One region of the Pseudomonas sp. Pme6b genome, then DNA from elsewhere that is predicted to be linked to it. Evidence: predicted binding sites of a transcription regulator. Region 1 holds the regulator's gene; each other region holds the start of a gene.

Region 1 (10,538 bases):
CGCGACCTGACACATCGGAAATCTCGGTCTTGGTCGAGAAGCCCGGTGCAAAGATCAGGTTGTAGCAATCGGTGTCGCTCAACCGATCGGCTGCATCCTTGTCCATGACACCACGTTTGACCGCAATCGAGCGCAACACGTTGGGGTCCATACCCTTGCCGTCATCGGAAATCGACAGCAGGATATGGTCGCCTTCCTGCTCTGCCGAAAGAATTACCTTGCCGCCGCGGGACTTGCCCGAGGCTTCGCGTTCTTCCGGCGTTTCGATACCGTGGTCGACCGCGTTGCGCACCAAGTGGACCAGCGGGTCGGCAAGCGCCTCTACGAGGTTCTTGTCGAGGTCGGTTTCTTCGCCGACCAGTTCCAGATTGATCTCTTTCTTGAGCTGGCGAGCCAGGTCACGTACCAGACGCGGGAAGCGACCAAAGACTTTCTTGATCGGCTGCATACGGGTCTTCATGACCGCGGTCTGCAGGTCGGCAGTGACCACATCCAGGTTCGAAACCGCCTTGGACATGGCTTCATCGCCGCTGTTGAGACCCAGACGCACCAGGCGGTTACGTACCAGCACCAGCTCGCCGACCATGTTCATGATCTCGTCCAGTCGGGCGGTATCCACACGAACCGTGGTTTCGGCTTCAGTCGCAACCGGCTTTTCACCAGTGGGCGCAGGAGCGCGTGCAGGTGCTGGAGCAGGCTTGGCGGGCTCGGCCTTTGCCGCAGGTGCAGGCGCCGCAGCAGGCTTGGCAGCCGGTGGCGGAGCAGCAGCTATGGCAGTTGCCGGAGCAGGTGCCTTGGCAACGACCGCATCAGGCTCGAACTTGCCTTTGCCATGCAGTTCGTCGAGCAGGCTTTCAAATTCGTGATCGGTAATTTCGTCCGATGCCGCTGCAGCAGAGGGTGCCTTGGCAGCAACGGCCGCAGGTGCAGGTGCAGGTGCAGGTGCAGGTGCAGCAGCAGCCGTAGCGGCTATGGCACCGTCAAACGAGCCCTTGCCATGCAGTTGATCAAGCAAGGCTTCGAATTCGTCGTCGGTGATTTCATCGCCGGCAGGCGCTGCACCCTTGCTCTGTGCAGCAGGTGCCGGGGCTGGAGCGGCTACAGCATCGGCCGCAAACTTGCCCTTGCCATGCAACTGATCAAGCAGGGATTCAAATTCCTGATCGGTAATTTCATCGCGAGCTGGCGCAACCGCAGGTGCCGCTGATGGTGCCGCAGACACCGGACTGGTGCCGTGCAGCGAATCGAGCAGTTGCTCGAACTCATCATCGGTAATGTCATCGCTGGCCGCTTGCTCGGCAACCGGAGCCGGAGCCTCGGCTTCAACCACCGGCTCGGGCTCGGGCGCTGCGACTTCGTCGGCAGATTGTGGCTCGGCCAGTCGCGAAAGCGCAGCCAGCAGTTCTGGCGTCGCCGCAGTTACGTCAGTCCGTTCACGTACCTGACCGAACATGCTGTTGACGGTGTCCAGAGCTTCCAGGACCACATCCATCAGTTCGGAATCAACGCGACGCTCACCCTTGCGAAGAATGTCGAACACGTTTTCGGCGATGTGGCAGCACTCCACCAGCTCATGGAGCTGGAGGAAGCCGGCGCCCCCTTTTACAGTGTGAAAACCGCGAAAAATTGCATTGAGCAGATCAGCATCATCCGGTCGGCTTTCCAGCTCGACCAATTGCTCTGACAACTGCTCCAGAATTTCGCCGGCCTCTACCAGAAAATCCTGAAGGATTTCTTCATCGGCGCCGAAGCTCATGGGGTGCTCCCTAAAATTAACCGTCAACAGATCTTAGAAGCCGAGGCTCGATAGCAGATCGTCTACATCATCCTGTCCGGATACGACGTCTTCACGTTTATCGGCATGAATCTGCGGACCTTCACCCTTGGCGAGATGTTTTTTAGGATCTTTTTCAGCAAGGATGGATTCTTCGTCATGTTCGATGCCTGCGAAGCGATCGACATGGCTGGCCATGAGCACCAGTTTGAGCAGATTGCTCTCGACTTCCGTAACCAATTGCGTCACGCGCTTGATAACCTGCCCCGTAAGGTCCTGGTAATCCTGGGCAAGCAAAATATCGTTGAGATGCCCGGAAACCCTATCTGCCTCCTGCTCGGTGCGCGTCAGAAAACCATCGACCCGCTTGGCCAGCTCACGGAATTCTTCAGCACCGATTTCGCGGCGCATGAAACGCCCCCAGTCGTCACTCAATGCCTTGGCATCGGAGCTCAGACCGCTCATGAGCGGTGTGCTTTCCTCGACCAGGTCCATAGTGCGGTTGGCCGCATTCTCGGTCAGCCTCACCACATACGACAGGCGTTCGGTCGCGTCGGTGATCTGCGACACTTCCTCGGCTTGAGGCATGTGCGGATCAATATGAAAGTTGACGATTGCACTGTGCAGCTCACGAGTCAGCTTGCCCACTTCCTGATAAAGGCCGCGGTCGCGTGTCTGGTTGAGTTCATGGATCAGCTGCACAGCGTCACCGAAGCGGCCCTTTTCAAGGCTGGTGACGAGTTCCTGCGCGTGTCTCTTTAAGGTCGACTCAAAGTCGGCCATCGAATCATTGTTATCCATAGCGCCCTCGCGGCATGCATCAGCTATTGACGCGTTCAAAGATCTTTTCGATCTTCTCTTTAAGCGCTTGAGCCGTGAATGGCTTGACTACATAACCGTTCACCCCGGCCTGGGCAGCTTCAATGATCTGCTCACGCTTCGCTTCGGCAGTAACCATCAGTACAGGAAGGCTCTTGAGACGCTCGTCCGCACGGACCTGACGCAACAAGTCGATACCGGTCATGCCAGGCATGTTCCAGTCCGTCACCAGAAAGTCAAAGGCACCGCTCTGCAGCATCGGCAATGCGGTCAGACCGTCATCCGCTTCAGATGTGTTGGTAAATCCCAGATCACGCAACAGATTCTTGATGATCCGCCGCATCGTTGAGAAGTCATCAACGATGAGGATTTTCATGTTCTTGTCCAATTCGACCTCCAAGCAGTCTTTAACGCGTTCAGCACCTGAACACGCTGTTCACTCAATACTGGCACAGCACACCCCCAGCTATACGAAACGACGACGGGCTTGGCACAACGACAGTCAAGACTGCGACTAAAGCCCATCGAGACATTGCCCGACAGGCCCTTGCCTCGTCTATCCTGCTACCACGTAACGCTTTGCACAGCCGGCATGCAGACAACGCACGACAAACGTCGCGCACTGCCGTCAACGCGCTCGCCACTCCCCCAAACGCCCCCGCAAACGAGCTGCGCACTGGCTGTGTAACTGACTGACCCGAGATTCGCTGACCCCAAGAACCTCTCCGATTTCCTTGAGGTTCAGCTCTTCGTCGTAGTACAGCGCCAACACCAGACGCTCACGCTCTGGCAAATTGGCAATTGCATCGGCCAACGCTGCCTGGAAGCGCTCGTCTTCCAGGTCGCGCGACGGCTCAAGCGAACCGCTTGCGCCATCCTCATGCAGCCCTTCGTGATCGCCGTCCTGAAGCAGGTCGTCGAAACTGAAGAGGCGGCTGCCCAAGGTGTCATTCAAAATCCCGTAATAATCATCAAGACTCAACTGGAGTTCGGCCGCAACCTCGTGATCTTTAGCGTCACGGCCGGTTTTAGCTTCAATTGCACGAATTGCGTCACTGACCATTCGGGTATTGCGGTGCACTGAGCGTGGTGCCCAGTCGCCCTTGCGCACTTCATCCAGCATCGCACCACGAATGCGAATGCCGGCGTAGGTCTCGAAACTCGCACCTTTGGTTGAATCATATTTGGTGGAGACTTCAAGCAGACCGATCATGCCAGCCTGGATCAGATCCTCGACCTGCACGCTGGCCGGCAAGCGCGCCAGCAGATGATAAGCGATACGCTTGACCAATGGCGCATAACGCTCGATCAACTCGTATTGCGAATTACGGGAAGCCTTGCTGTACATCTGGTAGCCGCTCGCAGTCATTGCACAGGCCCTGCACTGGTCTGGTGAACGAGTCGCTCAACGAAGAACTCGAGATGACCCCGCGGGTTGGCTGGCAGCGGCCAGGTATCAACCTTCTGGGCAATGGCCTTGAACGCCAGCGCACATTTGGATCGCGGGAATGCTTCGTAGACGGCGCGCTGTTTCTGTACGGCCTTGCGCACGCACTCGTCGTACGGCACGGCACCTACATACTGCAGCGCGACATCAAGAAAACGGTCCGTCACTTTGGTGAGTTTGGCGAACAGGTTGCGCCCTTCCTGCGGGCTCTGCGCCATGTTGGCCAGCACACGGAAGCGGTTCATGCCGTAGTCGCGGTTGAGCAGTTTGATCAGGGCGTAGGCATCGGTGATCGACGTGGGCTCGTCGCACACCACCAGCAACACTTCCTGAGCGGCGCGCACGAAGCTGACCACCGATTCGCCGATACCGGCAGCCGTGTCAATCACCAGCACATCAAGGTTGTCGCCAATCTCGCTGAACGCCTGGATCAGACCCGCATGCTGGGCCGGGGACAGATGCACCATGCTCTGGGTGCCAGAGGCGGCAGGCACGATACGCACCCCACCCGGCCCCTGCAACAGAACGTCGCGCAACTCGCAACGGCCCTCTATCACATCGGCAAGTGTACGTTTAGGCGTCAGCCCAAGCAGAACGTCGACATTGGCCAGACCCAGATCGGCGTCCAGCAGCATGACACGACGGCCAAGCTCGGCAAGGGCCAGTGAAAGATTCACTGACACGTTAGTCTTACCGACGCCACCTTTGCCACCGGTCACCGCGATAACCTGTACGGGATGCATGCTGCCCATGTTATTTCTTTACCTTGTCTTGCGTAGACCGAAACCACATCGAGGGCTGCACGTTCGCAAATGAACACCGCATGGCAGACCGTTGACGCAGGGACATTCCAATAATATCCATCACTTAACCCACTCTCTTGCCAGGGGTGTGATAGAGGTCAGCAAACATATCAGCCATCGCTTCCTCGCTCGGCTCATCCTGCATCTGCACACTCACCGCACGGCTCACCAGTTGATGACGACGCGGGGTGTGCAGGTCGTCAGGAATACGGGGTCCGTCCGTGAGGTAGGCCACAGGTAATTCATGACTGATCGCCAGGCTCAGGACTTCGCCAAGGCTGGCTGTTTCATCAAGCTTGGTCAGAATGCATCCGGCCAGGCCACAACGCTTGTAACTGTGATAAGCAGCGGTCAGCACCTGCTTCTGGCTGGTGGTCGCCAGTACCAGGTAGTTACGCGACTTGATGCCACGCCCTGCCAGACTTTCCAGTTGCATGCGCAGCGCGGGATCGCTGGCTTGCAGCCCGGCGGTATCGATCAACACCACGCGCTTGCGCAGCAGCGGCTCCAGCGCCTGGACCAGCGACTGGCCAGGATCGACATGGGTAACCGGCACGTTGAGGATGCGCCCAAGGGTCTTGAGCTGCTCCTGTGCGCCGATGCGGAAACTGTCCATGCTGACCAGAGCGATATTCTGCGGACCGTACTTCAACACGTAACGTGCCGCCAGCTTGGCCAGCGTGGTGGTCTTGCCCATGCCGGCAGGCCCGACCATGGCAATGACTCCACCCTCTTCTAGCGGCTCGATGTCCGGCACGGCAATCATGCGCGCCAAATGGGCCAGCAACATGCGCCAGGCCTGACGAGGCTCGTCAATCTCCGGGATCATCGACAGCAGATCGCGCGACAGCGGGCCGGACAAACCGACACGTTGCAGGCGGCGCCACAGATTGGCCTGCTGCGGACGACTGCCCTGCAGCTGGTTCCAGGCCAGGGAGCCAAGCTGGACTTCCAGCAGCTCGCGCAAGCCGTTCAATTCGGAGCGCATCGAATCATAGGCGCGCTGGCCGACAGCAGGCTCTGCGGGCGCAGGCGGCGTGTACGCGAATGGTCGTGGCGGCTCTTCGAGCGTCGGCTCGATGTGCGTATCGACAGCGCTGACCGGTTTGCCGGAAAACAGCTGAAGATTGATCGACGCGTCACTGTCGCTGCGGTTGTTCAATTCGGCCTGAGCAGAGACGATGCGCGACTGGGTCTTGCGCAGCTCGTCTTCGAGCTCCATGTTCGGCACACGCGGTGCCAGGGCGGACAGCTTGTAATCCAGAGCGGCAGTCAGCTCTACGCCACCGGCAATGCGCCGGTTACCGATGATGGCCGCCTCGGCGCCCAGCTCATCGCGAACCAGTTTCATGGCTTGACGCATATCGGCGGCGAAAAATCGCTTAACTTGCATGACTCACTACCTCAGCCGTTCGGCCCGACAGTCGCTACGATGGTTACTTGCTTGTTGTCCGGAATTTCCTGATACGCCAGAACATGCATGTTCGGTACAGCCAATCGTCCAAATCGTGACAGCATCGCCCGGACAGGCCCTGCTACCAGAAGAATTACCGGCAACCCTTGCATCTCCTGACGCTGGGCGGCCTCAATCAACGAACGCTGGAGCTTCTCAGCCATGCTTGGCTCAAGAAGAACGCCTTCTTCCTGACCCTGACCAGCCTTCTGCAAACTATTGAGCAATATCTGTTCCAACCTTGGTTCCAGAGTGATAACAGGCAGCTCCGGCTCAACACCTACAATGCTTTGGACGATTGCGCGGCTCAGACCCACTCGCACGGCAGCCACCAAAGCGGCGGTATCTTGACTCTTGCCGGCGTTGTTGGCGATAGCTTCTGCAATGCTGCGAATATCACGCACAGGTACATGCTCAGCCAGAAGCGCTTGCAGCACGTTGAGCAACGAGGACAGGGACAGCACACCAGGGACCAGCTCTTCAGCCAGTTTGGGCGAGCTTTTGGCCAGCAATTGCATCAACTGCTGGACTTCTTCGTGACCAATCAGTTCATGAGAGTGCTTGTAGAGAATCTGGTTCAAGTGGGTTGCCACCACAGTACTGGCGTCCACCACGGTATAACCCAGCGACTGCGCCTGGCTGCGCTGGCTGATTTCGATCCAAACGGCCTCCAGACCAAACGCCGGGTCTCTGGCGGTGATGCCGTTCAGGGTGCCGAACACTTGACCGGGGTTGATCGCCAGCTCGCGATCCGGATAAATCTCGGCCTCGGCCAGAATCACGCCCATCAGCGTCAGACGGTAGGCGCTGGGTGCCAGATCAAGGTTGTCACGGATGTGTACGGTCGGCATCAGGAAGCCCAGCTCTTGCGACAGCTTCTTGCGCACGCCCTTGATACGCGCCAGCAGTTGACCACCCTGATTGCGGTCCACCAGCGGAATCAGGCGATAACCCACTTCCAGGCCGATGATGTCGATAGGGGTGACGTCATCCCAACCCAGCTCCTTGGCGTCCTGAACACGGGTCGGCGAAGGCAGCAGGTCCTGTTGGCGTTGCACTTCGGCCAGCGCCTCGACTTTCACCTGGTTCTCTTTCTTCCAGAGCAGATACGCACCACCCGCAGCCACCAGGCCGAGGCTGATGAAGGAGAAGTGCGGCATGCCCGGCACCAGCCCCATTACGATCATGATCGCAGCGGAAACTGCCAGTGCCTTGGGCGAGGCGAACATCTGACGATTGATCAGCTTGCCCATCTCTTCCGAACCGGAAGCGCGGGTCACCATGATCGCTGCGGCAGTGGACAAAAGCAGTGATGGCAATTGCGCCACCAAACCGTCACCGATGGTCAGCAGGGTATAAACGCGGCCTGCATCAGCGAATGTCATGTTGTGTTGCAGAATACCGACCAGCATGCCGCCGATCAGGTTGATGAACAGAATCAGCAAACCGGCAATTGCATCGCCGCGCACGAATTTGCTGGCACCGTCCATGGAACCGTAGAACTCGGCTTCCTGAGCGACTTCAGCACGGCGGCGCTTGGCTTCTGGCTGATCGATGAGACCGGCGTTGAGGTCGGCGTCGATTGCCATCTGTTTGCCTGGCATCGCGTCGAGGGTGAAACGCGCGCTGACCTCGGAAATACGGCCGGCACCTTTGGTGATTACTACGAAGTTGATGATCATCAGAATCGCGAACACCACGATACCGACAACATAGTTACCACCGATCACCACCTCACCGAAGGCCTGAATCACCTTGCCCGCAGCGGCGTGACCGTCCTGACCGTGAAGCATGACCACTCGCGTGGAAGCAACGTTCAGTGCCAGACGCAACAGCGTAGCGACCAGCAGAATGGTTGGAAACACCGAGAAGTCCAGCGGCCGCAGAGCGTAAACACACACCAGCAACACGACGATGGACAGTGCAATGTTGAACGTGAAGAACACGTCCAGCAGGAACGGCGGCATAGGCAACATCATCATTGCCATCATGACCAGCAACAACAGCGGAACGCCCAACTGACCACGGCCCAGGCCAGTGATATTGCTGCGTGCGCTACTGAATATCTGAGAACGATCCACTGATTGTTTACCTGCGCACTAGATCAAAACATTGACGCCGATGGCGACCTGTATCGACCCTGTTGCAAAAAGCTGTCCAACTTTTACAAAGCCAGTGCTGGTAAGGCTTTAGGGATGCTCCGATCAACTTGCCGCGCAGCGGTGGCAAGCCGTAATTTGCCAGGCACATAGCGCTATTTTTCTGAAAACGGTCTGATGCAGTGTGAGTCGAGCGCGTTTTTCGCTCGGTTTTCCGTGTTAAGCGCGCAACTCACCCAAACCCATTAGTCGCTTTCGAGCCATCCACAGGTTCGACAGGGCGAACAGCGTGGTCAGTTGGGCCGTGTTTTTCATCAGCCCACGAAAGCGTACTTTCACGTAACCAAACTGGCGCTTGATGACCCGAAACGGATGCTCGACCTTGGCGCGTGTCTGCGCTTTGCAGTACTCGATCTTGCGCTTGGCTTTGTACAACAGGCTGCGTTTGTTCAGCTTGGAATACGTGCTGCGCCGCGCCGCGATTTGCCAGATCACGTTACGATTTTCGTGCTCTTCACGCTTCTCGACACCGGTGTAGCCAGCGTCCGCATAGACCGCGTTTTCTTCCCCGTGGAGCAGTTCGGCGACTTGAGTGACATCGGCCACATTGGCCGCAGTGCCATGGACGTGATGAACCAGTCCAGACTCAACGTCAGCGCCGATGTGGGCCTTCATACCGAAGAAATACTGGTTACCCTTCTTTGTCTGATGCATCTCGGGATCACGCTCGCCGTCTTTGTTCTTGGTCGAGCTTGGGGCATGAATAATGGTGGCATCGACGATGGTGCCCTGGCGCAGCGACAGGCCTTTTTCCTGCAAATAACCGTTGATGACCGCGAGGATTGCAGGAGCCAGTTGATGTTTCTCCAGCAGGTGCCGGAAGTTCATGATCGTGGTGTCTTCCGGTATCGGCGCACTCAACGTCAGGCGTGCAAACTGGCGCATGGGGGTGATTTCGTAGAGCGCTTCTTCCATGGCCGGATCACTCAGGGAGAACCAGTTCTGCAGCAGGTGAATGCGCAGCATGGTTTCCAGCGGATAAGGTTTTCTGCCACCGCCGGCCTTGGGGTAGAACGGTTCGATCAGGCCCAGCAGACCTGTCCAGGGGACGACCTGATCCATCTCGGCGAGGAAGCGTTCGCGGCGTGTCTGCTTGCGCTTGCTGGCATATTCGAAATCGGAAAAGCTCATCTGGCTCATGGGAGGCTCGGATCAGGTGGTCAGGCGATTTTCGCATAACCGGGACTTGTTCGGAGATTCCTTAGAGACAGAAGTAATGGGAAACCAGCATACCTTGCGCAGTCAGAAAATCTTCAAGAGCGGACGCAGAGCGTCCAGAACGGCATGCGACGCGGAGCGTCGCACGATAGTTGAGATGATCGCTCCTCACGCTCTGCGTGGGAATCGCACAGAGCGGACGCAGAGCGCCCGGAACGGCATGCGACGCGGAGCGTCGCACGATAGTTGAGATGATCGCTCCTCACGCTCTGCGTGGGAATCGCACAGAGCGGACGCAGAGCGCCCGGAACGGCATGCGACGCGGAGCGTCGCACGATAGTTGAGATGATCGTTCCTCACGCTCTGCGTGGGAATCGCACAGAGCGGACGCAGAGCGCCCGGAACGGCATGCGACGCGGAGCGTCGCACGATAGTTGAGATGATCGTTCCTCACGCTCCAGCGTGGGAATGCCGTGGGTGACGCTCTGCGTCACAAATCTGCGCCGCACCACACGCCCAAGAGCGGACGCAGAGCTTCAGGAACCGCATACCCATGCGGAGCACGGGTGCGAGGGTGGTCTGCTGGCGACAAAGCAAAGGGCTACGCATCGCGCTGCAGGTCGGGCGGGATCTTGATGTCACCCAGTGGGTCTGGGCGCTTGCCTTGACCGGCGCGGAATTGGCGGATCTGGTAGACATAGGCCAGCACCTGGGCCACGGCCAGATAGAGCCCGGCAGGGATTTCCTGGTCCAGCTCGGTGCTGTAGTAGATGGAGCGGGCCAACGCCGCAGATTCCAGAATCAGTATCTGGTTATGCGCGCCGATTTCGCGAATCTTCAGCGCCACCAGGTCCGTGCCCTTGGCCAGCAACATCGGCGCCCCGCCCTGCTCGGGATCGTATTTCAAGGCTACGGCAAAGTGCGT
Region 2 (10,538 bases), 590 kb from region 1:
CGCCCAGCAGGCTGTTGAGTCGTTCATCGATAGCCCGATTATCCCTGCCTGTGTGGCGCAGGCGGCTGAGAATGTCTTCGGGGAACGCGTCTTCCAGTTCCAGCAAACGGATCTTGTCCAGCAGACTTTCATCGGTCATATGCCAGTCGGTTCTGCCATTACCGCTCAAGGGATAACCAAGGCGGCCATCGGCCAGACGCATGGGGGACTTGGAGCCGGGTTTGAGCGCCTGCATGTTCAGCAGTGGCGCGAGAGTCTGGCGAGGCAGAGGGTTTTTCTGAATCAGAGCCTCCAGCGCCTGCCCCTGGCCGGTATGGGCAAAACCCAATTGGCTGCGCTCGGCATCGGGCAGGGCGTGAAGTACGGATGAATACAGATCGTCCAGCCCGTGCAGGTGCTGATCGTCAGCGTCACGGGTCTCATAACGATTGCCATCTTTGAACAGCACCTTGCGAACGGGAGCCTCCTGAGCCCCGATACTGTAGAGCAGTTGGCCGCCAAAGAAGCGATTGTGCACCTCCAACCTGACCTGAGAAGGCCATTGCGCAAGGGCTTCAAGGCTGTGCAGGGCAAGGCAATCGGTATCTGCGCTGGATACCGAGGTCAGGTAAAGGCCCTCATAGGCTCGTGCCAGCCGTACTTGCTGCAAATAGGCACTGGCTTCTTCGGCCATGCGTAAGGGTACGCGGCGCTCTGTAGTGAGTTGTAGCCGCTCGGCTGGCGAGGCGTGGCTGGCCAATTCCTCGACAACCAGCGGCGGCAGGCCGGCAAACGCCTGCTGGAGGGTTTGCGCGCCGTCCGTATCAGCGACTTTCAGGGCGCGGTAACGTGATTCGAACAACCAGGCTCTGGTTGTCCGGGCACGCGCCACCAATTGTGCGCGTAAAGCGATCAGCCGCGGTGCGATGCCCGGCTGACCCGCACCGAACTCTTCGTTGAGCAGAGTCCGGATTTCGATGTTGTTCAGTTTTTCCAGGACCTGGCGCAGGGCATCTGGCTGATCGGCACGAATATGCATGTCGAGGGGGGCAGCAGCGCCAGACTGCTGCGCCGCAACGAACCGATGGAGCGTGTTGCCTTGGGCATCCACCAGCACCAGAGCGCGATTGTTCGGCCAGCCAGGGTCATGGCTCAGCAGTTCAAGTTGGAGGGGCGCTGCTGCGTCTGCATCGTTGGCTTCCATCTGCTCTATGAAACGATCAATTTCCTGATCCAGCCTGAAACGGCGCGCTGTGTCTTCGAGCAAGGCCGGTGGGCGGAGCTGATCAGCCAGTGCCTGGCGCATCACGGATTCAGGCGTATTGCTGACCTTCAGGATGCGTCTGGCTGCGCTGTCGGAAAACGCTTCGCTGGAATACCCCAACCGTCGGAACAGCGACAGGCCTTCCATCTCCAGCGGGCGATCAAGTTCATGCAGCCATGCTCCCGCGCCGTTGTGGCGCAGGGCGGGTTGATAGCCGTGCGGGTTGGCTGGGTGCTCTATCAGATAACCATCGCCGGTCGGGGCAGGGCTCACCGAATAGGTGCGTCCTTCAAGTGGCAGCCACTGCTTGCCTTGCCATGTATACAGGCCTGTGGCGTTGGGCAGCAGACCCTTTGGCAGCACGATGTCATGGCTAAAGGGTGTCAGGTCCGGTTTCCAGAGACGAGTCATTCCACTCGGTAATTCCACGGGTTTGAGGCCGTTTACGAACTCGGGCACCTGTATCGCAGGTATGCCTGCTGAGCCCGTCGCCGCAGCGCCAAGGGCCGACATCAGGGCAATATTCTCCACCACGTCGAACAGGTAGGTGAGCGCCTGCTGTTTTTCGTCCTTGGCCCAGCTTTCTATGCCCTCATAGACTTCATGGGCCAACTGAATGGCTGTGACGGCCATCATCACTTCGCCCAGTACCGGAACGACAAAAGCGGCGATGTTCAAGACGTCGAAGGCTTTGTCCTTAAAGTACTGCACACGCTCGTCGACAGTTTTCTGGTCCTGCGCCGCCGTTGGCACGCCATGAAACAGCGCATTTTCCTTCAACGCTGCACGTTTGCGATCGTACAGGGCCTCCGGCAAGGGGCCTTGCAGAGGAGTCTCTCTCAGGTCCAGCCGGGCGTTTCGGTCCGCTTCACGTTCCAGCCACTGGCGCTCGAAGAACCCCCCTTTCTTGACTTTGGGGTGCAGACGCTCGGACAGCTTTTCAAACAAGGCACTTCGATGGCGCGCCGGTATGAAACGCATGAAAAAATTCAGATATCCATCGATGAACATCCGGTCGCGCAACGAGTTTATAAACGCCTCGACCGAGTCGTATTCCTTCAATGGCGCAACCGGATCGTCTGGAATGTAGACGACAATTTTTTCTGCCTGAGTTGCCATGTCGCGGTCTTTGCCAATAACGAACGGGCCGTCAAGTTCGACATCCCCCAGGCACAGCACGCTGCAGTTGACCGGCCTGTTATCAAGTCGGACGTTTTGCTTGCTGTCGAGAATATCCAGTAACGCGCCCTGCAATGGCGGGCTGACAAGTTCCTGCAGGGAGGCAATCTGCAGTTGAAGCCGGATGGACGATGACTGAAGTTTCAGGAAGTCCTTGCGCAGCCTGGATGCCGCAGCGTCCGCCGTTTCTTCGGGTGTCGAAGGTGCATTGAAGACGGACTCCAGGTGGGTCTGGTATTTACCGCCCAGGTCCAGCTCGCGGCACATCGCTGCGAACCCGGTCGCAGATATCGGCAAGGACTGGCCGGCGATCTGTTGACCGATGATTTCAAAGGCGGAAAACACCTGAGCCTCTATGCCCGAGTCCGAATCCATCGCGCCAGGCGCGGTTTCCCACTTTTCGAAATTCTGCAGCGCAGCCTTGAGCAGGCTCTGACAGGCGGCCCTCAAGGCAATGTTGGCTTGAGTGATGGGGTCTCGGGATGCCGCCTGGAACGACTGGTCGACCCTGGCCCGGCTGGCGTGAAACAGCCAGGTCCGGGCGACGTCGACGTCCAGACCGAAGCGGTCCTTGATCGCCGCCGTCAGAAGAGGGGTCGCGAAGTCTTCCAGTGTCGAGAGGCGATCAAGCGTCGGACGAACCTTTTGTTCATTCTGGCGATGCTCGGCATAGAGCTGCTGAAGTTTATCGACTTGCTCCGGGCTGGACGTGCGCGCGCTCGTCAGCCATTGCAAGGGGCGTCCGGAGGTTTTGCGCAGAGTTGCATGGGTTGACGGTTCTGCGTCAAGCAGCCATCGGGGTGATTTATCTTTTATAAGTTGCACATGCGGGGCGGCAGGTGCCTTGCCCGGCGAAGTTTGGTCCAGCATTGAAGTGCCTTGTCGTGAGTGAGCAGGCGACAAAGCTTACGTTTGAGGTCAGGCCGGCAAGTGCTAACTATTTATCGGCTGCACAGGTTCCTGACGTGTTGTGTTCAAGTAGTGGTGGCAAGTGCCGACAAGAAGGCAGGAAAGCGGGTTAATGAGCAGGTGCCATGATTTGGTTTTTCATTCCCCGTGTACCGGTTGACGGCTGGGCTATACTCACGCCGCTTGGACCGCTCGTCGGTCCGCTTCTTGAACACGGCCCGATGCCGTCGTTGAACTCTTGAGGGCTGACTGTGAAGAACTGGACCTTGCGCCAACGGATTCTGGCGAGTTTCGCCGTCATCATCGCAATCATGCTGTTGATGGTCGTTGTATCTTATTCACGACTGTTGTCCATCGAGTCCAGCGAGGAAGATGTCCGTCTTGATGCGTTACCCGGTGTCTACTACAGCACGCTGGTGCGCAGCGCATGGGGCGAAAGTTACATCCGCACCCTGGAGCTGATTGCCGAAGGGCAGGGGCGTGCGCTGACCAAGCAGGAAAAGGACCAGTTTCAGGGGTTTGACGAAAACCTGCAGGCACAGATGAACGGCTACAAGAAGTCCATCTTCGATGATGCAGACAGAGACAGCTTCGCGCTTTTCGAAAAGCGCCGCGAAACCTATTCGCGCATGCTCGCCGATGTTCACGGCAAGTACGATAGCGGCGACTACGCAGGCGCGCGCGCCGAATTCTATGGCGAAGTGAACCCGGTCTGGCTCACGGGCCGCAAGCAGCTCAATGATCTCATCGTGGCCAATAAACAGCTGGCTGATCAGGCCACCGCCAACATTGTCAACGCCGTGCTGGCTGCCAAGATCAGCATGATCCTGTCGCTGCTGGTGGCAGTGCTGGCGGCTGCGGCCTGCGGGCTGCTGCTGATGCGTTCGATCATGGCACCGATGCAACTGATCGTGCGGATTCTGGACATCATGCGTACCGGAGATCTGAGCACCCGCCTGAACCTGTCCCGCAAGGACGAGTTCAATGCGGTCGAAACCGGCTTCAACGACATGATGACCGAGCTGACTGCGCTGGTTGCGCAGGCCCAGCGTTCTTCGGTGCAGGTAACGACTTCTGTCACTGAAATCGCTGCGACTTCCCGCCAGCAGCAGGCCACCGCTACCGAGACCGCGGCAACCACCACCGAGATCGGCGCGACCTCGCGGGAAATTGCTGCCACCTCGCGCGACCTGGTGCGAACCATGACCGAAGTCACCTCCGCAGCAGACCAGGCGTCGATTCTCGCCGGTTCCGGCCAGCAGGGGCTGGCACGCATGGAAGACACCATGCATCAGGTGATGGGCGCTGCCAATCTGGTCAACGCCAAACTGGCGATCCTCAACGAGAAGGCCGGCAACATCAATCAGGTCGTCGTTACCATCGTCAAGGTGGCCGACCAGACCAACCTGCTGTCGCTTAACGCGGCCATCGAGGCCGAGAAGGCGGGTGAGTACGGCCGTGGTTTCGCGGTGGTCGCCACCGAAGTGCGGCGCCTCGCCGACCAGACCGCTGTCGCCACCTATGACATTGAACAAATGGTGCAGGAAATCCAGTCGGCGGTTTCCGCAGGCGTTATGGGCATGGACAAGTTTTCCGAAGAAGTGCGCCGTGGCATGTTCGAGGTCACTCAGGTCGGCGAGCAGTTGTCGCAGATCATTCAGCAGGTACAGGCGTTGGCGCCCCGTGTGCTGATGGTCAATGAAGGTATGCAGGCTCAGGCTACCGGTGCCGAACAGATCAATCAGGCGCTGGTGCAACTGGCGGATGCCAGCAGCCAGACTGTCGAATCTCTGCGTCAAGCCAGTTTCGCCATCGACGAGTTGAGTCAGGTCGCGGTCGGGCTGCGCGGTGGCGTTTCGCGATTCAAGGTCTGAACACTCCAATGACGGATCAATCGCCGAGGCGCAACGGCACGCCACTGACCACCAGCAAACTCTTTCTGCTGTTTTGCATCGGCGAAGACCGCTATGCACTGGACGCGACAGAGATTGCCGAGATCCTGCCTCGCGTGAAACTCAAGGCAATTGCCCAGGCTCCGCACTGGGTGGCGGGGATCTTTGCCCATCGCGGCGAGATCGTGCCGGTGATTGACATCAGTGCACTGAACTCCGGTCAGCCAGCGCGCTTGCGCACCAGCACCCGCATGGTTCTGGTGCATTATCGGCACGACGACGCGCACCCGGCGCAATTACTCGGGCTGATTCTGGAGCAGGCCACCGAAACGCTGCGTTGCCCGGTGTCACAGTTCAAGGCGTACGGGCTGGACAATCGCCTGTCACCTTACCTGGGGCCGGTTCGGGAGGATGAGCAGGGGCTGCTGCAATGGATTCACGTTCAGGAACTGTTGAGCGAGCCGGTTCGCGAGTTGTTGTACCCGGTGCCGCCAATCGACCTCGAACTGCTTGAGGACGCGCCATGAAGGTCGACGATTCACGCTTCTTCAGCTTCCTCAAGGAGCGTATCGGGCTGGATGTGACCTCGGTCGGCGAGGCGATCATCGAGCGTGCCTTGCGTCAGCGTGCGACGGCCGCCCATTGCCCCGACAGTGATGCGTACTGGCACCTTCTGGTGTCGTCGCCTCAAGAACAGCAGGCGCTGATCGAGGCGGTGATCGTTCCTGAAACCTGGTTTTTTCGCTACCCGGAATCGTTCGTCACACTGGGCATGCTGGCCCGTGAACGTATAGCGAGCCTTGCCGGTGTGCGCCCGTTGCGTATTCTCAGCCTGCCGTGCTCGACCGGCGAGGAACCCTATTCGATTGCCATGGCGTTATTCGATGCGGGAGTCGATGCCAGGCAGTTCAAGGTCGATGCCATTGATATCAGCCCTTTTTCGATTGCCAAGGCCGAGCACGGCATCTATGGCAAGAACTCGTTCCGGGGCAGCGACACCGGTTTTCGCGAGCGGTATTTCAACCCGGTCGCTGACGGGTTTGAAATCGCCGACAGTGTGCGCGCCTGTGTGAGTTTTCAGGCTGGCAACCTGCTCGATCCGAAACTGGCTTCGCAGGTCGCCTATGACATCGTTTTCTGCCGCAATCTGGTGATCTATTTTGATCGGCAGACCCAGCAACATGTGTTCAAGGTCCTCAAGCAACTGACCCGGGAAGACGGCCTGCTGTTCATCGGGCCGGCGGAGGGCAACCTGCTGGCAGGTATTGGCATGCGCTCGATCGGTATTGCGCAATCATTTGCCTTCCGGCATGCGCCAATCGAACCGACAGCTCCGGCTCCGGCTTGGAGCCCGGCTCCGGTAACCGCCCCGGTTGCACCGCGCCCGGCCCCCGATGCACCTGCCAGAGCGCCTGCGCCACGACCTGTCGCACGAACGTCCGCAGCGTTTGCGCCCATCGTCAAGCCGGTTGCTGTCACTGGCAATAGCGAGGTTTCGGCGCTGCTCGACAGGATTGCCGGCCTGGCCAACGAAGGCAAAAGTGCCGAGGCGCAGGCTGCCTGCGAGCGCTATCTGCAACAGCATGAGCCGGTTGCACAGGTGTTTTACTGGCTGGGCCTGCTCAGCGAAGTAGAAGGCAGCGTGGCGCAGGCTCAGGGTTTCTATCGCAAGGCGTTGTACCTGCAACCGCAGCACTCCGAATCGCTGGCCCAACTGGCTGCGTTGCTGGCCGCCCAGGGCGACAGTGCCGGGGCCCGGCGCTTGCAGGACCGTGCTGCACGTGGCGCGAATAAACAAGGAAACCATTGATGACGGGTGTGTCCGGTTTTTCCAGTCTTACCCATGACCAAGCCCTGGATATCGATGACTGCTGGAACCGTATCGGTATTCACGGTGATCGTTCCTGCCCGTTGCTTGAAGAGCACATACACTGTCGCAACTGCGCGGTTTATTCTGCGGCGGCCACTCGTCTGCTGGACCGCTACGCACTGGCCCAGGAATCGCATGAGCAGTTTCAGGGCTCTGTATTGCTACGCGACATACAGACCCGCTCCATCCTGGTATTTCGTCTTGGCGAAGAGTGGCTGGGGCTGGCTTCCCGCTGCCTCTCGGAGGTCGCCCCCAGCCAGACCATCCATTCGCTGCCGCACCAGCGCTCGCGTGCGATGCTGGGTGTCGCCAACGTACGAGGTGCTCTGGTAGCGTGCATATCGCTGGTCGAGCTGCTAGGGCTGGACAGCAATGCAGCGAGTGACCAGTCGGCGCGGGTGGTTCCGCGCATGTTGATCGTTGCTGCTGAAGGCGGCCCGGTCGTGGTACCGGTGGACGAGGTAGACGGCATTCACGCCATTGACGAGCGTGAGCTGGAAGCCGCTTCTGCGTCCGGTACTCATGCCAACGCCCGTTTTACTCGCGGCGTTCTGCAATGGAAAGGCCGAAGCCTGCGTTGGCTGGACGAAGAAGAGTTGTTGTCGGCGGTGCACCGGAGCCTTACATGACGCCAGATCAAATGCGTGACGCCTCACTGTTTGAACTGTTCACGCTGGAAGCCGATGCGCAGACCCAGGTATTGAGTGCGGGCCTGCTGGCGCTTGAGCGTAACCCGACCCAGGCGGATCAGCTGGAAGCCTGCATGCGGGCGGCACATTCGCTCAAGGGCGCGGCGCGCATTGTCGGCGTCGATTTCGGTGTGAGCGTTGCGCATGTGATGGAAGACTGTCTGGTCAGCGCGCAAGAAGGCCGTCTATTGCTGCAGGCCGAGCACATTGATGCGCTGCTGTCCGGCACTGACCTGTTGATGCGTATCGCTACGCCAGGCGGTAATAGCGTCGGTCAGCCCGATATCGACAGTTATGTTGAAAGGCTCAACGCGCTGCTGGCCTCCGGTGCTGGCGCAGCGCGCACGGTCAATACGCCGCTGCCTGACCCGGCCTCGGACGCATTGCTGGCCAGCGCGATGCAGCAGCTTGAGTCTTCAGCCCAAGGGGCTGAGCCAGTAATCAACCCTGTCCCTGATCCACTGACAGCAGAGCCGCGTCCGCCATCCAGGTCCGCCGCCAAGCCGGCTCCGGCTCCGGCTCCGGAACCGGAAGCACCTTTTACCCCCTTGCGTGAACGTCGAGTGGCCGAGGGCGGCGAGCGTGTTTTGCGGGTCACTGCCGAGCGTTTGAACGGGCTATTGGACATGTCCAGCAAATCGCTGGTCGAGACCCAGCGACTCAAGCCGCTGTTGGCCGGTATGCAGCGCCTCAAACGCTTGCAAAGCAGCAGCGACCGCGCGCTTGAAGTGCTGGGTGCGAGCTTTGGCGAAGAAGGCCCCCCGGCTGATGTGCAAAAAGCCCTGGAAGATGCACGTAACCTGCTGTCCCAGGCGCAACAGGTGCTGGTCCAGCAAACCGCAGAGCTGGATGAGTTTGGCTGGCAGTCGGCGCAGCGCGCGCAGCTGCTGTATGACACCGCACTGGCCTGCCGCATGCGGCCCTTCGCCGATGTGCTGAACGGTCAGGCGCGCATGGTCCGCGATTTGGGGCGTGAGTTGGGTAAACAGGTACGTCTGCAGATTGAAGGGGAGAAGACCCAGGTCGACCGCGATGTACTGGAAAAGCTTGATGCGCCGCTGACCCATCTGTTGCGCAACGCGGTGGACCACGGCATCGAGTCGCCCGAAAAACGCGCGGCGTCGGGCAAGGACCCTGAAGGTCTGATTCGTCTGCAGGCATCGCATCAGGCTGGTTTGCTGGTCGTTGAGTTGAGTGACGACGGTGGCGGCGTAGACCTGGAGCGTTTGCGCCAGAGCATTGTTGAACGCAAGCTTTCGCCAGCAGAAACCGCCGCGCAGTTGAGCGAGGAGGAACTGCTGAGTTTTCTGTTTCTGCCGGGTTTCAGCATGCGCGACAAGGTCACGCAAATTTCCGGTCGTGGTGTCGGGCTTGATGCTGTGCAGCATATGGTTCGCCAGATGCACGGCAGTGTCGAGCTGCAGCAGTGGACGGGCGAGGGCAGTCGTTTCAGGATTGAAATGCCGCTGACGCTTTCAGTAGTGCGTAGCCTGGTGGTGGAAGTGGGCGGAGAAGCCTATGCCTTCCCTCTGGCCCATATCGAGCGCATGCGCGACTTGCAGCCGGATGATATTTTGCAACTGGAAGGGCGTCAGCACTTCTGGGATGAAGAGCGCCATGTCGGTCTGGTCTCGGCCAGTCAGTTATTGAATCGGCCGCCCGCCCAGAATGCCGGCGAAGCGCTCAAGGTTGTGGTTATTCGCGAGCGTGATGCAGTTTATGGCGTAGCCGTCGAACGCTTCATCGGTGAGCGTACGCTGGTGGTGATGCCGCTCGATGCGCGGCTGGGCAAGGTTCAGGACGTTTCGGCGGGGGCCTTGCTCGATGACGGTTCGGTGGTGTTGATCGTTGATGTAGAAGACATGCTGCGCTCGGTGGAAAAACTCCTGAATACCGGACGCCTGGAGCGTATTGACCGGCGCAACCGTCAGGTCGACCATGTATCGCGTAAACGGGTTCTCGTGGTCGATGACTCTTTGACTGTTCGCGAGCTGGAACGCAAGCTGCTGGTCGGTCGCGGTTACGAAGTATCGGTTGCCGTGGACGGGATGGACGGCTGGAATGCCCTGCGTGCCGGGGACTTCGATCTGCTCATCACCGACATCGACATGCCGCGCATGGACGGTATAGAACTGGTGACGTTGCTGCGCCGTGATACCCGTTTGCAGTCATTGCCGGTCATGGTTGTTTCCTACAAGGATCGTGAAGAAGACCGACGCCGCGGCCTGGACGCCGGAGCGGATTACTACCTGGCCAAAGCCAGTTTCCACGATGATGCCTTGCTCGACGCTGTTGTCGAATTGATAGGAGACGCGCAAGGATGAAGATTGCCATCGTCAACGACATGCCCATGGCCATCGAAGCCCTGCGTCGCGCGCTGGCCTTCGAGCCCGCGCACCAGATCATATGGGTGGCGTCCAATGGTGCCGATGCCGTGCAGCGCTGCGTCGAGCAGACCCCGGACCTGATCCTGATGGACCTGATCATGCCGGTGATGGATGGCGTAGAGGCCACCCGTCGGATCATGGCCGAAACACCCTGCGCTATTGTCATCGTGACCGTCGACCGCGAGCAGAACATGCGTCGCGTATTCGAAGCGATGGGGCATGGTGCGCTGGATGTGGTGGATACGCCTGCCATCGGCGGTCCTAACCCCAAAGAGGCGGCAGCACCCCTGCTGCGCAAGATACTCAATATCGACTGGCTGATCGGTCAGCGTGTCGGCCGCGAGCATGTGGTGGCTGCGCCGAGATCGG
Region 3 (10,538 bases), 1.2 Mb from region 1:
GGTCGGACGGCCGATCAGTGCGCTCAACTGGTGACTGTCATCGAACAGCGCGCCTTTGGCTGCGGCCGCGTCGGAATCAGCCAGCAACTGCGCAACGAAGTCTGGCAAGCCTGCCTGGATCAGCGCGGCTTTGAATTCGGCTTGCGGCAGGTTGACGTAAGGCAGAGTCTTGCCGGCCTGCTTTGAAAGCTCGGCAGCGAACTCAGCAAGTGTGTAGGAATCGTCACCAGCCAGCTCGTACACGCGACCGCTCTGATCCTCGCCGGAGGTCAGCAGCACCGCCGCAGCTTCAGCGTAATCGAGGCGCGACGCCGAACTGATGCGGCCCTCGTCGGCACAGCCCATGACCGCGCCATGGCCCAGCGCGCCGGGAATGCCTGCTGTGTAGTTTTCGGTGTACCAGCCATTGCGCAGCAGGACATAAGGCAGCCTGCTGTCGCGCAGGTAATCTTCGGTTTCGCGGTGCTCTCTGGCCAGGCCCAGTGCCGAGGCGTCTGCATGCAGAACACTGGTGTAAGCCAGCAGTTTGACCCCGACGCGTTTCGCCGCATCAATCACGGCCTTGTGCTGCGGCAGGCGCTGGCCCACTTCGCTGGACGAAATCAGCAGCACTTTGTCGGCACCGGCAAACGCGCTGTCCAGCGTCGACGGCTGCGAATAGTCGGCATGACGAACTTGAATGCCCTTTGCCGAGAGGTCACTGGCCTTTTCCGGGCTGCGGACTGCGGCAATGATCTGCCCGGCAGGTACACGAGTGAGCAGCTGTTCAATGACGATACGGCCAAGCTGGCCAGTGGCACCGGTGACAACGATCATGGAAGGATTCCTTGAATCAGGTTGAAAGGAAGCGCCAGCATAGTCATCATGCTTACCTTTCGTAAGTACGCACAAAAAGGTAAGCGTCATGAGTGAATCTGCCTCGCGTCCACAGTCTGAAACGGTCGAGTCCATGCTGGCCTTCGTTCGTCAGGGGCAGGTACTGGCCACTGATTGCCCTTCACGGATTGTGCTCAACCATGTTTGCAGCCGTTGGGGCGTGCTGGTGCTGGTGGTTTTGCGCGGCGGCATGCATCGTTTCAGCGAGGTGCGGCGCAAAATTGGCGGGGTCAGCGAGAAAATGCTCGCGCAAACCCGGCAGCACCTGGAGCAGGACGGCTTCGTCAGCCGCAAGTCACTGCCGGTGGTGCCGCCGCATGTTCAATACCGGCTGACCCCGATGGGCGAAGAAGTCGCCTTGCAGGTTGAAACACTCGTTACCTGGATCGAGACCAATCTGCCGCGCATTATGCAGGCCCGTGAAGCGTCGAATACGCTGCAGATCACGCCCGAATGAGTCTTTTCTGACAGATTTTTCATCCTGCGATTGTCGGCTTGATCGCCTGCAATCAGCCGCTTCTTGGTATGGTGCGCGCCGAAATCTTTATATACACGTTTAGTTGCGCCGTTTGCCCTTCACCGAGAAGCTGTAGAAATGCCCAATCCAATTCCCCTGAAAGACCACGAAAAAGAGACGCGGCTGGTCAATCAGCGCCTGATTGCCTGCGCGGTGCTGGTCGGCCTGCTGGCTGCCTGTCTGGTCGCGCGCATGTATTTCCTGCAAGTCACCGAGTTCGACTATCACTCGACCATTTCCGAAAACAACCGTGTTCACGTGCTGCCGATCCCGCCCGAGCGCGGTTTGATCTTTGACCGCAATGGCGAAGTGCTCGCTGACAATCGCCCCAGTTTCAACCTGACCCTGACCCGTGAGCGCGCCGGTGACTGGCACAAGGTGATCGATGAACTGATGACCCTGCTGGAGTTGCCCGACGAAGACCGGATTCTGTTCGACAAGGAACTGAAACAGGTTCGCCACCCGTTCGAGCCCGCAACACTGCTGTATGAGCTGACCGAGGAGCAGATCGCCATACTGGCGGTCAATCAGTACCTGCTACCGGGCGTGGATGTGGCAGCGCAGTTCGTTCGTCACTACCCGTTGGGCGCGCATTTTGCTCATTCGATTGGCTATGTCGGGCGTATCAACGAAAAAGAAGCGTCGCATCTCGACAACGAATATCGCGGCACTCAATCCATCGGCAAGACCGGTATCGAGCGCTTCTACGAATCCGAGCTGCACGGCCACGTAGGCTACGAAGAGGTCGAAACCAACGCCCAGGGGCGCGTGCTGCGGGTGCTGAAACATACTGACCCGGTGCCGGGCAAGAACATCACCCTCACGCTGGACGCGCATTTGCAGGCCGCAGCGGAAAACGCTCTGGGTGATCGACGTGGTTCGGTGGTTGCGCTGGACCCGGAAACCGGCGAAGTGCTGGCGATGGTCAGCAAACCAAGCTTCGACCCCAACCTGTTCGTCACCGGCATCAGCTTCAAGCAGTACGCTGCGCTGCGCGATTCCATTGACCGGCCGCTGTTCAACCGGGTGCTGCGTGGCCTTTACGCACCGGGCTCGACGGTCAAGCCGGAGGTGGCGATTGCCGGTCTCGACAGCGGTGTGGTCACAGCCTCGACCAAGGTCTTCGACCCCGGTTATTTCCAGCTGCCGGACTTCGACCACAAATACCGTAACTGGAACCACAGCGGCGATGGCTGGGTGGACATGGACACGGCGATCATGCGTTCCAATGACACCTATTTCTACACGGTGGCGCACAAGCTCGGCATCGACCGTCTGCACGATTACATGACCATGTTCGGTATCGGCCAGAAGGTGTCGCTGGACATGTTCGAGGAGTCTGCAGGACTTATGCCGTCCCGCGAATGGAAGCGGGCCACGCGTCGTCAGGCTTGGTTCCCGGGCGAAACGGTGATTCTCGGCATTGGCCAGGGCTACATGCAGGTCACGCCATTGCAACTGGCTCAGGCAACGTCACTGATTGCCAGCAAAGGCGTCTGGCATCGACCGCACCTGGCGATGGAAGTAGGCCACGACGTGCCGCTTGATGAGCACCCGATGCCAAACATCGTGCTGCGCGATCCCAATGAATGGAATCAGGTCAACACCGGCATGCAGATGGTCATGCACGATCCGCGCGGCATTGCGCGCGATGCCGCCAAGGGCGCGCAGTACCGCATCGCTGGCAAAAGCGGTACGGCGCAGGTGGTGGCGATCAAGCAGGGTGAGCGTTACAACCGTCTGAAGACGCTGGAGCGTAACCGTGACAACGCCTTGTTCGTCGGCTTCGCGCCAGCCGATCATCCGAAGATCGTGGTGTCGGTGACCATCGAGAACGGCGAAGCGGGCGGTCGAGTCGCGGGTCCTGTGGTCCGGGAAATTCTCGATGCCTGGCTGCTCGACAGCGAGGGCAAGCTCAAACCGCAATACGCAGTCCCTGCCAAGGCGCCGGGCAACCCGCACGCCTGAATTGTTTGCCAATGCAAACTGTCTGACCGAGCCCTGAACAGGGCTCAGGTTTTCTGAACTGTCGAGAATTCATCGGGTCGACCACAACAGGCGTAGCAGAGCGCTGCGCGCGTTTTACCGAATTCATTATTGCCTCGACAAGGAACCCCTAATGTCCAAGACCATCGCCGACCATCTTGCGCAAACCCTCGCAGCGGCAGGTGTTTCCCACATCTGGGGGGTGTCCGGTGACAGCCTCAACGGCCTGACCGACAGCCTGGAACGCACCGATTCGATTCGCTGGATGCACACCCGTCATGAAGAAGTCGCAGCCTTCGCCGCCGGTGCCCAGGCGGCATCCAGCGGCAAGCTGGCGGTCTGTGCAGGCAGCTGCGGACCGGGCAACCTGCACCTGATCAATGGCCTGTACGACTGCCATCGCAACCGCGTGCCGGTGCTGGCAATTGCTGCGCACATTCCTTCCTCGGAAATCGGCCTGGATTACTTTCAGGAAACCCACCCGCAGGAGCTGTTCAAGGAGTGCAGCCACTTCGTCGAACTGGTCAGCAACCCCGAGCAATTCCCCCGTGTGCTGGAACGTGCCATGCGCGCGGCGATCAGCCAGAAAGGTGTTGCCGTCATCGTCTTGCCCGGCGATGTAGCGCTCAGCGAATCCCCTGATGTAGCAGCGAAATGGATTGAGCCCACGCCGCCAGCTGTCGTCCCGGCAGACAACGACTTGCAGTCGATGGCCGACATGCTCAACGACTCGAAAGCCGTGACCTTGCTGTGCGGTGCAGGCTGTGCAGGTGCTCACGAGCAGATTCTTGCACTGGCCGATACGCTGGGCGCCCCCATTGTTCATGCCTTGCGTGGCAAGCAGCACGTTGAATACGACAACCCGTTCGACGTCGGCATGACCGGCCTGATCGGCTTCAGCTCCGGCTATCACGCCATGCTGTCCTGCGACACGCTGGTGATTCTCGGCAGCAGCTTCCCATATCGGAATTTCTACCCGGAAAAAGCCAACATCATCCAGATCGACCTCGACCCTACACAGTTGGGTCGCCGCACGCCGGTGGCGCTCGGTCTGGTCGGCGGGGTACGGGAAACCCTCGACGCATTGCAGCCAAAACTCAAGCCGCACGCCGACCGCCGCTTCCTCGACAAGGCCCTCAAGCACTACGCCAAGGCCCGTGAAGAGCTGGACGAACTGGCCACGCCTACGCCAGACGGCACGCCTATTCACCCGCAATACCTCACTCGATTGGTCGACGAGCAAGCGGACGCTGATGCAATCTTTACCGTCGATGTAGGCACGCCAACGCTGTGGGCCGCACGCTACCTGCACATGAACGGCAAGCGCAGTCTGCTCGGCTCGTTCAACCACGGCTCGATGGCCAACGCTTTGCCACAAGCTCTGGGGGCCAAGGCCGAACATCCGGATCGTCAGGTGGTGGCGTTGTGTGGCGATGGTGGCCTGTCGATGTTGTTGGGAGATCTGCTGAGCATCCGCCAACTGAACCTGCCGATCAAAATGGTGGTGTTCAACAACAGCTCGCTGGGCTTTGTCGATATGGAAATGAAAGCCAGTGGCTACGTGCCGCACGGCACCGACCTGCATGAAACCAATTTCGCCGGGATTGCCTTGGGCGCAGGCATTCTCGGCCTGCGTGTCGAGGATGCCGAAGAGTTGCCTGCCGCCTTGCGCAAGGCGTTCGATCATCCCGGTCCGGTGCTGATCGACGTGGTCACTGCCAAGCAGGAGCTGGGCATCCCGCCGAAAATCAAGCTGGCCCAGGCCAAGGGCTTCAGCCTGTACATGATGCGCGCGATCATGAGCGGGCGGGGCAGTGAGGTGCTGGAGCTGGCGAAAACCAACCTGCGTTAATCAATTATAAAAACGTATGGGTTTAATAGAAAAAAGTTGCAACTTCTCTCTATCGAGATTGTCATCGCTGTTACAGGTGACGCTCTCGGTGTTTTATATTTATCTTCTCATCATGACCGCCCCAGGCGGTCATTTCTTTGCGGATCCAAACTTCTCACGCCCTCTGCTTTATCAAGTTCGCTATTTGAATTAACAAATCCAAATAGTGGGTAAAGCTTCCCGGAAGGCAGCCGAGACAGTGATACGGAAGCAAGACCGGCTACGGCAGGCTGATAAACCAATAGTCCCTGGCGACAAAAAAACGTCGACGAATACAGAACGTTACGCCCTGGATAGCCTTTATAGAAAAGTCTGCACGTCATGAGGTCTGCAATGCTTAGAAATGCTCCTTTGAGTATGAAACTGCTGCTTATTTTAATATTCCCCCTATTGGGCTTCCTGGCCTTTGCAGGTTTGTTCGTCGCTGACAAAAGCGAAAACCTCGGTGACATGAGGCGAGCAGTAACAGCCACCGCAGTTGCACAGAAACTGAGCAACGTGGTCACTACCATCCAGCGCGAGCGCGGTGCCAGCGGCGTGTTTCTGGGCAGCGGCGGCAAGCCCATGCAGGACAAATTGAAGACCTTCCGTCAGGAAACCGACAAGGCGATAAGCGAGATGCGTGCCCAGTCGACCGACGGTATTCCCGGTCCGGACAAAGTCTACCGTGCACTGGATGACCTGACTGCGTTGCGCCTCAAGATCGATACGCTGGGGATCAACAACACCGAGTCCTCTACGCGCTTCACCGACGTTATCAAAACACTTGTCGGGTTCTCCTATTCGCTGGAGGCGAGTATCGAAGATCCGCAAATACTGCGTGGCCTGAGTTCGCTCAACCAGTTCATCGACATGAAGGAACGTGCCGGTCGCGAGCGCGTGCTGCTGGTCCAGGCATTCAACCAGAACCGCTTTGACGCGCCCCTGTTGTCACGCTTCAGTCGTAACCTCGGAGAGTTCTCCGGTTACCTCGAAGCGTTTCAACGCTGGTCCCCTGAAGTATTCAAGACCAAACTCAATGACGTCATGCAGCAGCCGGGCTCGCTGGAAGTGGCGCGCTTGCAACGCCTGGGTTTCGATACCCCGATGGGTGATCCGCTCAACGTCAATCCGGAAGACTGGTTCAACCTTGCCACCGTACGTATCGACATGATGGCTCAGGTAGAAGCAGAGCTTGGCCAGAACGTGGTCGGCCTGGCAACGGATGCGCGCAGCTCTGCTCAAAGCAGCCTGTATGTGGCGGTTGCTACTGTCGTCCTGATGCTGATCGTAGTGCTGTGGCTGGCGTCGGTCATCATCCGCAACATCAAGGTCGCAGTTGTCGATGTGAACCGCACATTGATGGCACTTTCCACCCGCGACCTGACCGCGCGGACCGGCTATATCGGCAAGGATGAGTTTGGCGAGATCTCACGCAATCTTGACAACATGGCGCATCAGATCAGTGAGGTTATCAGCGAAATCGGCAGCGCCACGGCGCAGGTTGCCACCGCTGCCGAGCAGTCCTCCGCAGTGGCGTTGCAAACCAATCAGAACGTGGCGCAACAACGCCAGGGTACCGATCAGGTCGCTACTGCCATCAGCGAGATGAGCGCCACGGTAAAGGATGTAGCGCGCAGCACCACCGACGCGGCCGAGATGTCGCAACGCGTCAACAACAGCACCGTGCAGGGCAAGACCGAAATCGACAACACCATCGGCCTGATTCAGGAGCTCTCGGTGCAGGCTGAAGAGACTTCGCGGATCATCGACGAGCTCAAGGGCGAGAGCAACTCGATCTCCTCGGTGCTCGATGTCATTCGTGGCGTCGCCGACCAGACCAACCTGCTGGCGCTCAACGCAGCCATCGAGGCTGCACGTGCCGGCGAGCAGGGGCGTGGTTTTGCGGTGGTTGCCGACGAAGTACGCAATCTGGCCAAGAAGACTCAGGACTCTACCGTCAGCATCCAGAAAATGATCGCCAACCTGCAGTCCGGCTCGGAACGCGCAGCAGCGTCGATGCAGGAAACCCTGGGCAAGGCGCAGGAGGGTGCCAGCAACGTCGTACGCGCTGGTGAACTGCTGGAAGAGATCGCCGAAGGCATCGCGACCATCAGCGACCGCAACATCCAGGTCGCTTCGGCCGCTGAAGAGCAAAGCCTGGTGGCCGAAGAGATCCACCGCAACGTCGACGACATCAACTCGCTGGTCATCCAGGTGAGTGCCGGTGCCGAGCAGACAGCGGTCACGAGTCGTGAACTGGCCAGGCTTGCTGAGCAGCAGCAGGGGCTGGTGGGACGGTTTAAAGTGAGCTGACGATAAGGGGGTTGTTGGGTGTTCAGAGGCCTGGGAGCGTTAGCTCTCGGGCTTTTTTGTAGTGGTTGTCGGGCGGCAGGAATTCGAGTGGCAGTTCTTGTGCGACGGCTTGGCTCGGCATACTTTCGGAACTCAAAGAAAATAGCATCGTCCTGAAGGGCCCTACCGCGACCCCGAGGCTGAACCGCATGTGTGAGAGCCGAGCCGACGCCGCACGCCACCAGCGTGGGTTCACTTTGCTGGAGATGCTTGCCGCATTGACCCTTATGGCCATTTGCAGCACGGTCCTGCTGGTCGCCTTCGGCCAGAGTGTGCATTCCCTGTCGCAGGCCGAGCAGAGCGACCGCCTGACCGAAGCCGCCATGAGCGTGATGGATCAGGAAGCAGTAGGGCCGTTGGCTGACGGTATCCGCCAGGGCAGTCTGGGTGGCGGTATCAACTGGCAACTGAGCGTCGCCCGGCAACCGACACGTCAAGGCCAACTGCGCCTGTTTCGCCTGGACCTGACGGTAAGCGACGCCCGGCATCAGGCGCGTTTCAGTACCTTGAGACTGCGTCCGGCGACTGATCAGGTGCACCTGTTAATCCCCAACGATGGCGTGTGTGCATGATGCCGCAGCGTGGCATTGCATTGCTGGTGGTGCTTTGGGTCATGGCCTTGCTCAGCCTGCTGCTGGGGTCACTGGCCGGCTGGGTGCAACTGGAAAATCGCCAGGCGCTGCATCTTCGCCAGCACAGCCAGGCACTGCTGGCCGCAGAGGTTGGCGTCGAGCTGGCGGTGCAGGCCCTGGCTGACCCTGTGCAGCGCAAAAAGTGGGTCGCCGACGCACGTGAAATAGCCCTGAAATTCGACGACACGCAGCTCTACGTCAGCCTGCACAGCGAGAACGGCAAGCTCTACCTGAACAACGCTCAAGCGGAAGACTTTTCCCGTCTGGCAATGGCGTGCGGCGCGAGTCAGGCGCAAGCCAGTCAAATAGCCGGTGAACTCGAAGTTCGGCGAAATCACGGCCAGCCGCCATTTCGCTTGCTTGAAGAAGTTCGGCAACTGCCGAGCATGACGCAAGCGCTGTACAGCAGGCTGTTGCCTGAAATCACGCTGTGGAGCGGCTTCGACCGACCTGATCCGGCCTTCGCAAGCCCGCTGATGCGCATGGCACTCAATCTGCCAACAGGAAACGCGGTGGGCGTCGATCCTGGGGAGGTGCTGGTGATCGAGAGCCGCGCGCAGAGGGCAGAGGGGTCTATGGCGCGGCTGCAGGTGACGGTGTTGTTGAATTCGATGGAGGGGCGAGGCAAGGCCTATACGGTGTTGCGGTGGGAGGAGTGAGGCAGGATTGCAGCAGAGCGTCATATCTATGGACGCAGGCTAAGCAAGAGCCTTGGCCCCAGCAATATCTGCCTGAGGCTGTGACGAGCTCAAGGGCGAGAGCAACGCCATTTCCTCGGTATTGGGTGTCATCCGAGGCGTCGCCGATCAGACCAACTTGCAGTTCTGCTCCGAACGCGCTGCCGCGTCCATGCAGGAAACCCTGGGCATTGCGCAGGAGGGTGCCAGCAACGTCGTACGCGCTGGCGAACTGCTGGAAGAAATCGCCGAAGGCATCGCGAACATCAGTGACCGCAATATTCAGGTCGCTTCGGCCGCTGAAGAGCAAAGCCTGGTGGCCGATAGAGATCCACCGCAACGTTAATGACATCAACTCACTGGTCATTAAGGTGAGTGCCGGTGCAGAGCAGACAGCAGTCAGGAGTCGTGAACTGGCCAGGTTTGCTGAGCAGCAGGGGCTGGTGGGGCGTTAACAGCGGCGACTATTACGAAACGCTGAATTACGGTTATGACGCTGCCCGTAATCTGGTGCAAATCGGCTATCCATCAAGTATCAACCTGACCTACACCCGCAATAGCGCGGCACAGGTAACAGGCGTCAAGCTGGCAATTGGCAACAAGACGGCGACACTGGCAAGCAACATTTCCTACCAGCCATTCGGCCCAGTCAATTCGCTGACCTGGGGCAACGGTATCCTGCTGTCGAGAACCTATGACCAGGATTATCAACTGACCCAGCAGCAGGTCGGTAACTGGCAGACGACTTATCGTTACGACGCTGACAGCAACATTTCCGAAACGGCCACCAGCCTGTGGGGCGCGGTCCAGTATGAATATGATGCGCTGGGCCGTCTGACTCAGGAGCAAACCAACAGCGTCAAAAAGGCTTACAGCTTCGACGCCACAGGCAACAGGACTCAGCGTACCACCACCAATCTGACCACAAGCGATGCCACTGAGACTCAGTCGTTAAACTATGCCAGAGACAGTAACCGGCTTACCAGCATCAATGGCTCCACACTGCCTGTGGACGCTGCGGGTAACCACACGCAGATCAATGGCCGTCGATTCACCTACGACAGCCAAGGCCGTCTGAGCGAGGTTTATCAGGCAAACATCTACAAAATTGCCGACTACAAGTACAACGCGTTAGGCCAACGAATCATCAAGCGCGCTTACGTGATGGGAAGCCAGGCGTTGGCGGGTACAACCACCTACCTGTATGATCCAAACGGCAAACTGATCGGCCAAACCTTCTATGACGGAAACGGCCAGAAAACCAGCGGTCAATACTGGTTCTGGCTGGACAACATGCCACTGGCACAGTTGACGGCCAACTTCTCCACGCTGGGCGAGGTAAGCAGCAGCAAACTGATCTACCTGCATGTCGATCACCTGAACACGCCAAGACTGGCGACAGACAGCACCCAGGCACTGCTGTGGCGATGGAACAGCGATGCGTATGGTGTCGGCTCACCCGAGGAGGATGTGGACGGTGATGGCAAGGCTACAAGCATCGCGCTGCGGTTTCCGGGACAGATTTACGATGCACAAACGCAGCTAAGCTATAACTATTATCGGGATTACAATCCGGATACCGGGCGTTATGTGCAGAGTGACCCGATTGGGTTGGGTGGTGGGCT

What was found. The regulator FliA, encoded in region 1, starts transcription of late flagellar genes. The targets are predictions, from matches to a motif close to CTAAAGTTTNNNNNNNNNNNGCCGNTAA.
Region 2: AC4ANE_RS21025 (methyl-accepting chemotaxis protein) is a predicted target of FliA. The motif match lies at 3,396-3,423, and genes of this name have one in related genera.
Region 3: AC4ANE_RS13005 (methyl-accepting chemotaxis protein) is a predicted target of FliA. The motif match lies at 5,441-5,468, and genes of this name have one in related genera.

Annotation. Positions count from the first base shown of each region.
Region 1 covers NZ_CM176704.1:4,030,523-4,041,060, forward strand. Annotated here, with positions in the region: gene AC4ANE_RS18225 (chemotaxis protein CheA) at 1-1,756, opposite strand, end outside; gene AC4ANE_RS18230 (protein phosphatase CheZ) at 1,790-2,575, opposite strand; gene AC4ANE_RS18235 (chemotaxis response regulator CheY) at 2,595-2,969, opposite strand; gene fliA (RNA polymerase sigma factor FliA) at 3,222-3,962, opposite strand; gene fleN (flagellar synthesis regulator FleN) at 3,959-4,792, opposite strand; gene flhF (flagellar biosynthesis GTPase FlhF) at 4,908-6,236, opposite strand; gene flhA (flagellar biosynthesis protein FlhA) at 6,248-8,377, opposite strand; gene AC4ANE_RS18260 (IS5 family transposase) at 8,615-9,595, opposite strand; gene flhB (flagellar biosynthesis protein FlhB) at 10,215-10,538, opposite strand, start outside.
Region 2 covers NZ_CM176704.1:4,623,852-4,634,389, reverse strand. Annotated here, with positions in the region: gene AC4ANE_RS21030 (NEL-type E3 ubiquitin ligase domain-containing protein) at 1-3,292, opposite strand, end outside; gene AC4ANE_RS21025 (methyl-accepting chemotaxis protein) at 3,583-5,205, shown strand; gene AC4ANE_RS21020 (chemotaxis protein CheW) at 5,214-5,750, shown strand; gene AC4ANE_RS21015 (CheR family methyltransferase) at 5,747-7,033, shown strand; gene AC4ANE_RS21010 (chemotaxis protein CheW) at 7,033-7,722, shown strand; gene AC4ANE_RS21005 (hybrid sensor histidine kinase/response regulator) at 7,719-10,106, shown strand; gene AC4ANE_RS21000 (chemotaxis response regulator protein-glutamate methylesterase) at 10,103-10,538, shown strand, end outside.
Region 3 covers NZ_CM176704.1:2,859,973-2,870,510, forward strand. Annotated here, with positions in the region: gene AC4ANE_RS12985 (SDR family oxidoreductase) at 1-816, opposite strand, end outside; gene AC4ANE_RS12990 (winged helix-turn-helix transcriptional regulator) at 905-1,333, shown strand; gene mrdA (penicillin-binding protein 2) at 1,472-3,361, shown strand; gene poxB (ubiquinone-dependent pyruvate dehydrogenase) at 3,513-5,231, shown strand; gene AC4ANE_RS13005 (methyl-accepting chemotaxis protein) at 5,604-7,565, shown strand; gene AC4ANE_RS13010 (type II secretion system protein) at 7,754-8,176, shown strand; gene AC4ANE_RS13015 (general secretion pathway protein GspK) at 8,173-8,895, shown strand; partial or broken gene AC4ANE_RS13020 (chemotaxis protein) at 8,981-9,368, shown strand; partial or broken gene AC4ANE_RS13025 (RHS repeat-associated core domain-containing protein) at 9,361-10,538, shown strand, end outside.